One region of the Paenibacillus sp. MCAF9 genome, then DNA from elsewhere that is predicted to be linked to it. Evidence: riboswitches for the same ligand, from Rfam matches in the RefSeq annotation. Region 1 holds a riboswitch; each other region holds the start of a gene.

What was found. A riboswitch is a leader RNA that binds a small molecule or an ion and turns the genes downstream of it on or off. The one in region 1 is predicted to bind cobalamin.
Region 2: linked by a shared signal. The riboswitch ahead of metE (5-methyltetrahydropteroyltriglutamate--homocysteine S-methyltransferase) and the one ahead of AB4Z45_RS20050 (DUF4430 domain-containing protein) in region 1 are both predicted to bind cobalamin.
Region 3: linked by a shared signal. The riboswitch ahead of AB4Z45_RS20605 (DUF4430 domain-containing protein) and the one ahead of AB4Z45_RS20050 (DUF4430 domain-containing protein) in region 1 are both predicted to bind cobalamin.

The regions. Positions count from the first base shown of each region.
Region 1 covers NZ_JBFREL010000013.1:111,188-113,454, forward strand. Annotated here, with positions in the region: gene AB4Z45_RS20045 (energy-coupling factor transporter transmembrane component T) at 1-282, opposite strand, end outside; gene AB4Z45_RS20050 (DUF4430 domain-containing protein) at 275-1,042, opposite strand; cobalamin riboswitch at 1,219-1,419, opposite strand; gene AB4Z45_RS20055 (ABC transporter ATP-binding protein) at 1,434-2,099, opposite strand; gene AB4Z45_RS20060 (ABC transporter permease) at 2,096-2,267, opposite strand, start outside.
Region 2 covers NZ_JBFREL010000004.1:298,338-300,604, forward strand. Annotated here, with positions in the region: gene kduD (2-dehydro-3-deoxy-D-gluconate 5-dehydrogenase KduD) at 1-739, shown strand, start outside; cobalamin riboswitch at 884-1,077, shown strand; gene metE (5-methyltetrahydropteroyltriglutamate--homocysteine S-methyltransferase) at 1,227-2,267, shown strand, end outside.
Region 3 covers NZ_JBFREL010000014.1:124,136-126,402, reverse strand. Annotated here, with positions in the region: gene AB4Z45_RS20605 (DUF4430 domain-containing protein) at 1-1,035, opposite strand, end outside; cobalamin riboswitch at 1,185-1,386, opposite strand; gene AB4Z45_RS20600 (methyl-accepting chemotaxis protein) at 1,534-2,267, opposite strand, start outside.

The sequences.
Region 1 (2,267 bases):
AGCTTCCAGCGTGATCGGCTGATCCATAAAATAAAATAAAATATGCCGCCCGCGATGAGAAAACAGCGGGTTGAGAACAGCAACCAAACCGCCCATTAGAACATAATAAGGAAGCAGCTTAAGCAGCCGCTTCCCTTCGCCATGAATGACAATAATAACCGTAATCGCAGCAAGTGACGTCAATAAGAAAACAGGATGAAATAAGAGCATGCCGAATGTAATGACTCCAGCATAATAACTGAAGCTCGTAACCGGATGTACCGAACCGAACGCACTATTCATCGAATTTTGCTCCTATATCCTCGCCAAGATCAGTCGTGTACAACCATTCAATAACATCGCCTTCATTAACCTTGTAAACCCCAGCGCCCTTGTTAGGAAACTCACCGTTTACTCGGTACATCCAGCCGCTCTTCGCGCCCAAATCGAATTCGTAAATATTGTCGATGCCTTCGATATAAGCACCGCCTTTAACACCTCTGTATTCCATTTGTATTTTGTTTTTTCTCGTAATTTTCTTCAATACATCAAGAACGGTATCATCCTTCTTGAACTCTACGACTGTTGGAGCAAGCACCGTTCCCGTATCCTTGTCCGCGACAATTGAAATCGTAACCGTCTGCACAGGATTCGGCGTTGCAACAGGCGTGACGGGCTTTGTCGTAGTCGTACCATCTGTTTTGTTTGGTTTCGCAGAAGCAGTAGGCTTCGTTTTTGGATCATCCAATTTCGGCTCATTTGTCTGCTTCGGCTTCGGGGAAGGCGTAACTTGCTTATCGCCAGCGTTGTCAGTTGCCTTCGCTTGATCTTTATCTTCGCTAGGCAACTGCGTTGCCTCTGCCGTTTCTGATGCTGAAGTACTCGTTGGCTGCTCATCAGCGGCTTTCTCCGCTTCTTTTCCCACTTGTCCTTCGTTGCTGGTTTGCACTTGATTGGTATTGGAATTAACGTTTTGTGCCGGACTGGCACAGCCAGCTAATAAACCAATAAACAGCCATAGGATGATTAAGCTTGGTAACCATTTCTTGCAAATCTTTGCCATCGTCTGTTTTCTACTCCTTTTTGTCTCATTCACACAAACCTTAACAATAAAAAAAAGACCCCCTTCTATTAGGGGATCTGCATGTCGAATGTAAGAATAGCAACCGTATATAACTAAAATATATGATGCGTCCTGCAAAACGATTACGCCTCCACATTCTTTACCCCCGAAGAATGAGAAACAAAATAAAAAAGGCAGGTTTCCTGGCTCGTGCGTCAACGCGATTCTCACACCTTCCCATCCTTGAATCGGACAGTGGCATTTGCAGAGAATCACTCTTCACATACAGTGGCGGGACCGCGCCGGCATTGAACCGGACTTCCCTATTAAGCAAACAAAAGCATGCTTTTGTTTGCACCTTCTCTATTCAATTATGCGATTATTTAATCAATCATATCGGGATTGCTGGGGTTTGTCTATATGGGATTTGAATGATTCGATCGCAAATAGCAGCTGCATCCTCTTGATCATGGGTGACGAACATACACGTAATTTGGGCTTTGTGAAGCAAACGCTTCAGCTCCTCCCGAATGCTTTGCTTTAAGTGAGAATCCAAACTGCTAAATGGCTCATCCATCAACAGCATCAAGGGAGACGGGGCAAGCGCACGAGCAAAAGCAACACGCTGCTGCTGACCTCCGCTAAGCTCATGCGGATAACGCTTGACGAAATCATTTAACTGTATCAGCTCCAGCATTTCATCCAGCCGTTTGAATCTATCTTTTCTTGATAATCGATGTAAACCAAATAATATATTTTGACCGACAGTCAGATGAGGAAACAATGCATAATCCTGAAACACCATGCCTATGCCGCGCTGCTCAGGCTGAATAAACTGCTGATCATCTACTAAAACCCTGCCGCCAGCGGCAATACGTCCCGAGGCAGGAATCTCAAGCCCGGCAATAATCCGCAGCAGCGTGCTTTTCCCGCAACCGCTTTGACCAAGCACTCCAACAACTTCACCCTTCTGCATTTGCATCGTAAAGTTTTCTAATACACTCTTTTTCCCATTATCATAGCTAAAAGAAACGTTAGTCAGCTCAAAAAAGTTCATCTGGATTTCTTCTCTCCCAACCAATGATAAACAAAAACAGTTGCCATTCCCACCGTGATTATGAATAAAGACGGTACCGAAGCTTGATGAATTTGCTCATCGCTTGCATATTGATAGGCTTTTGTCGCTAGCGTCTCAAAATTAAACGGGCGCAGCAGCAGCGTCAGC
Region 2 (2,267 bases), on a different contig from region 1:
GACGGGTAAAACAGCTGTCGTCACAGGTGCAGGGCGCGGACTTGGAGAAGCGATTGCGCTTGGATTAGCACGAGCGGGTGCGGATATCGCGCTTGTCACGAACCAAACGCCTGCTGACAAAACGGCAGCAGCGATAAGAGAGCTTGGACGCAAAGCGATTACAATTCAGACCGATATTGCTGACCGAACGAAGCTTGCTGGAATTGTTGATCGTACAGTTGAAGAACTGGGACGCATCGATATTTTGGTCAACAACGCGGGTATCATTCGCCGGACGCCAGCTGCAGAGCATAGCTACGAGGACTGGCAGGATGTACTCGACGTTAACTTGAATTCTGTATTTCTCCTTTCCCAGCTGGCTGGGAAACATATGATTGAACAGGGCTCAGGGAAAATTATTAACATTGCGTCGATGCTAACCTTCCAAGGCGGAATTAATGTTCCGGGCTATACGTCCAGCAAACATGCCGTTGCCGGTCTTACCAAAGCGCTTGCCAGCGAATGGGCAGCTAAAGGCTTGCAGGTAAATGCGATAGCCCCAGGCTACATGAGTACAGACAACACCGAAGCGCTTCGCGAGGATCCTGTTCGCAGTGCTCAAATTTTGCAGCGCATACCAGCGGGACGCTGGGGGACATCGCAGGATTTGATTGGACCAGCGGTGTTCCTAGCCTCTTCAGCTTCTGATTATATGAACGGCCATATCTTGGCTGTTGATGGCGGTTGGCTGGTTAGGTAATTGTATAAAAAACCAATAAGGCTTTCCTTTTGCAGCGCAGGCTGCTTGGAGGAAAGTCTTTTTTTGATATTATAATGATTTCCATTGTATGGTTATTATTTTGCGTGTATAGTTATTCGTGATCCTAAAAAATGCGATCAACAATTGAAATAAGTGGAAATAGGTGCTCTTGCGGTATAGCTTGAGCTTAAAAGGGAAGTCCGGTGCAAAACCGGCGCGGTCCCGCCACTGTAACAGAGGAGTCTAAGCGCTAACGCCACTGATCTAAACCGGTTGGGAAGGCAAGCTTACGATGATGATTCTGGAGCCAGGAGACCTGCCTATTTGAACGACACTGATTTTACCTACGGGAGATAGGGAGGTGTTAAGACAGAACCGTTGTTTATTAAAACGCCGGGCGTCTTTACCTTTGCTTCTTTAAGGTAACGACGCTCTTTTTTGTGCTTTTATTTCATGATAATTACATTTATTAGGAGGAAATATGAACGTGAGCAAACTGCAAAACAGTGTACTTGGATATCCGCGTATCGGCGAAAATCGGGAATGGAAAAAAGCGCTTGAAGCTTTTTGGAAAGGTGATTTGGACGAAACGGTATTCCTTCAAACGCTTGAAAGCATTCGCCTTAACAACCTGAAGCTGCAAAAGGATAAAGGAATTTCTTTAATCCCTGTTAATGATTTTACGTTGTATGATCAAATGCTGGATACTGCAGCGATGTTTGGCCTTGTGCCAGAGCGTTTTTCCTACGATGGAGGTCCTGTTCCCGTACAGACCTACTACGCAATGGCGAGAGGGACACAGGAAGCACAAGCCTGCGAGATGACCAAATGGTTTAATACCAACTATCACTATATCGTGCCGGAACTTGCGGGTGCTGCACCGGTACTGACGGAAAACCGTCCGCTGATTGCATACCGCGAAGCCAAAGAAAAGCTTGGCATTGAAGGTAAACCTGTCATTATCGGTCTATACACCTTCCTCAAGCTGTCGAAGGGCTACGATGCCAAGCAGCTTCCGCAGCTTATTGAGCAGTTTATACCGCTTTATGCTCAGCTGCTTAAGGAGCTTGAGCAAGAAGGCGTACAATGGGTGCAAATCGATGAGCCCATCCTTGTTACTTCGATTTCTGAGGAAGAGATGCAATGGGTTGAATCTATTTATGCAAGGCTGAACCAAGCAGCACCAGCGCTTAACATCATGCTTCAAACGTATTTTGAAGCGGTTGAGCATTATGAAGCTGTAGTTGCTCTGCCGGTACAAGCGATCGGTTTGGATTTCGTTCATGGCTTAGTGCAAAACTTGAAGTCGCTGGAGCAATTTGGTTATCCGAAGGATAAGCTCGCTGGTATCGGACTTGTAGATGGACGCAACATTTGGCGCTCAGACTATAAGCAAAAGCTCGAATTGCTGCAAAAGCTTTCGGCATACATTCCAGCTGAGCGCACGATCATTCAATCGTCATGCAGCCTGCTGCATGTGCCGGTAACGGCAAAAAACGAAACCAATCTGCCAGTAGAGCTGCGTGAG
Region 3 (2,267 bases), on a different contig from region 1:
GCCATAAACAGAACCCGTAACGCCATCAACACTCATATTGACAGAAATAGGTTGTTTAATTTCCTCTAAACGATGCCATACCGTTTTCTGATATTTAATATCAAGTAAAGCAACAAGTGCCTGCTCAGTCGCCATTCCATTAGATCCGCCACTAAGTAGGTATTTAAATGATCCATCCTGAAGCTGGAACAAAGAGAAAGAATCGAGTACCGTTTTACCATTCACTGTCCAGGCATCAGACAAAATATCTTCGCCAATGGCCGTTATTCCGGTCACTACAGTGGATAGACTATTCGAGTTATTGTTGCTAAACATAATATGTTCTTGGTTTAGCTTTATCGTTTGTAAATAATTTTTCACTCTTTCAATTGCCGCTTGAACAGCACTATCGTCCTGATAGTTTCCAAGTGCTAGCAGACCCATCCCTGACATATCTGGATCAGACTTCGATCCGAAGTAAGCAAAGCCACCATCAGCCAGTTGCTTGCTTAGTAAAAAATCTACTGCTTTTTTCTTAGCAGCTGCATCCCATTTCCCAACGTTGCTGCCTAGCTTTTCGCCAGTATCAAGTGCAAGCATTGCCCACATATGTTTGTTTGTTGAACCAATTGCTCCCGTAGCAGCATCTTGCTGCGATGCCAGCTCGGCATACAGATTGCGATCTGTTTCCCACGCATGAGCAGGATCTTCGCCCATAGCAAGCAATCCGAATATGTAACGGATATGCTCAGTTCCTCCATTATCCGGTTTTAGTACCGGATTTGTAGGCTCCTGTGTCTCCCAGCTTGGCAGCTGCCAGTTGCCGTCGTTCAAATTCACGCCCGCGCCCCAAAGCGCTACGATTTCCACCCACGATGTCAACGGCTTTTTCTTGTTTTTATAATACTCAACCGTCTTATCAATCATCTCATTCAATGAAGCATTCGCAGAATGATCTGCCGCTTTACCTACTTGAGGTGCAAATAAAGTAAACACCAATACAAAACTTAAAATAGCAGGCAAACTCTTTTTCATAAATCTCTTAAAATTAAGCAATGTTTTCTCTCCCTTTAATCATTTTTGGCAACAAAAAAACATCTTTCCGTTTGTGGAAAGATGTTTGGATAAACACGTGCGCATGGAAGCATAGGAATCCACCTATTGCAAAAGCACGAATAAACATCTCCCTCCCATCCTCGTGAGAAATATAGAGCGCTCCTATGGCAGGTCTCCTGGCTTCGCTTCATTGCTTAGACGATCTCCTTCCCGTCATGATATGACAGTGGACAACATGATCGTCTGCTCCGCGATACAGTGGCGGGACCGCGTCGGATTTTGACCGAACTTCCCTATTAAGCTGCTTGTGAATGATAGATTCACGGCAGCACCATATTAGCTATTCTATGAAATTGTAAGTGCTTGTTTTGTGAATTGTATCAAATTTGAAAGGATTAGACAAAGGTTCTGACCGTTTTTTTTCAACTTGTACGATTCCCTATTCGATTTCATGCGCCTATGACTAGTATTTCATCATAAATCTACTTCAGCTCCAAATTACTCAATTTTGAATCTCTTAATCGAGCGCTGAAGCTCCTCCGAAAGCTCATTTACAGATGAAGCAAGCTGCTGCGTTTCAGCTGCGAGCTGATTTTGCCGCTCAGTGTCTGCTGCCGATTGCGCAGCATGAGTTGAAGTATCCTTGGCTACCTGCGCCATCGATTCAACGGAAGCGCTCACTTCCTCGCTGCCTGCTGCCATCTCCTCCGTTGAAGCAGATACGTCTTCAATTTGGGAGGCTACAAGGCGGGATTCCTTCCATATCGTGTCAAAAGATACCTTCAGCTCCTGAACGATGAGTAATCCTTGTTCCATTTCTTGCTCTCCTGCAGTGACCGCGCCAACAGCATCGGCAGTCAAGGCTAGCACCTCATTAATCGTTTCTTCGATATGGCCCGCATGAGCCGAAGCCTGTTCAGCCAGCTTTCTCACTTCACTTGATACTACTGCAAATCCACGGCCATACTCTCCTGCATGTGCCGCTTCTATAGCAGCGTTTAGAGCGAGCAAATTCGTCTGATTTGCAATAGCAGCAATCGTGCCTGCCATCTCTTGGATTTCGGATGAGCGCTCATTAAGCTGCCCGATCACTCTTGATATCGAAGCCGTTGCCGCGCCAAGCCGCTCCATTTGACCAACCGCATGATCCGATTTTTCATGGCCCAGCTCCGCTGCTTGCAGCATATCGTTCGACGCTTCCGACATTTGGCTCGAGGAGTGAGCAATCCTTC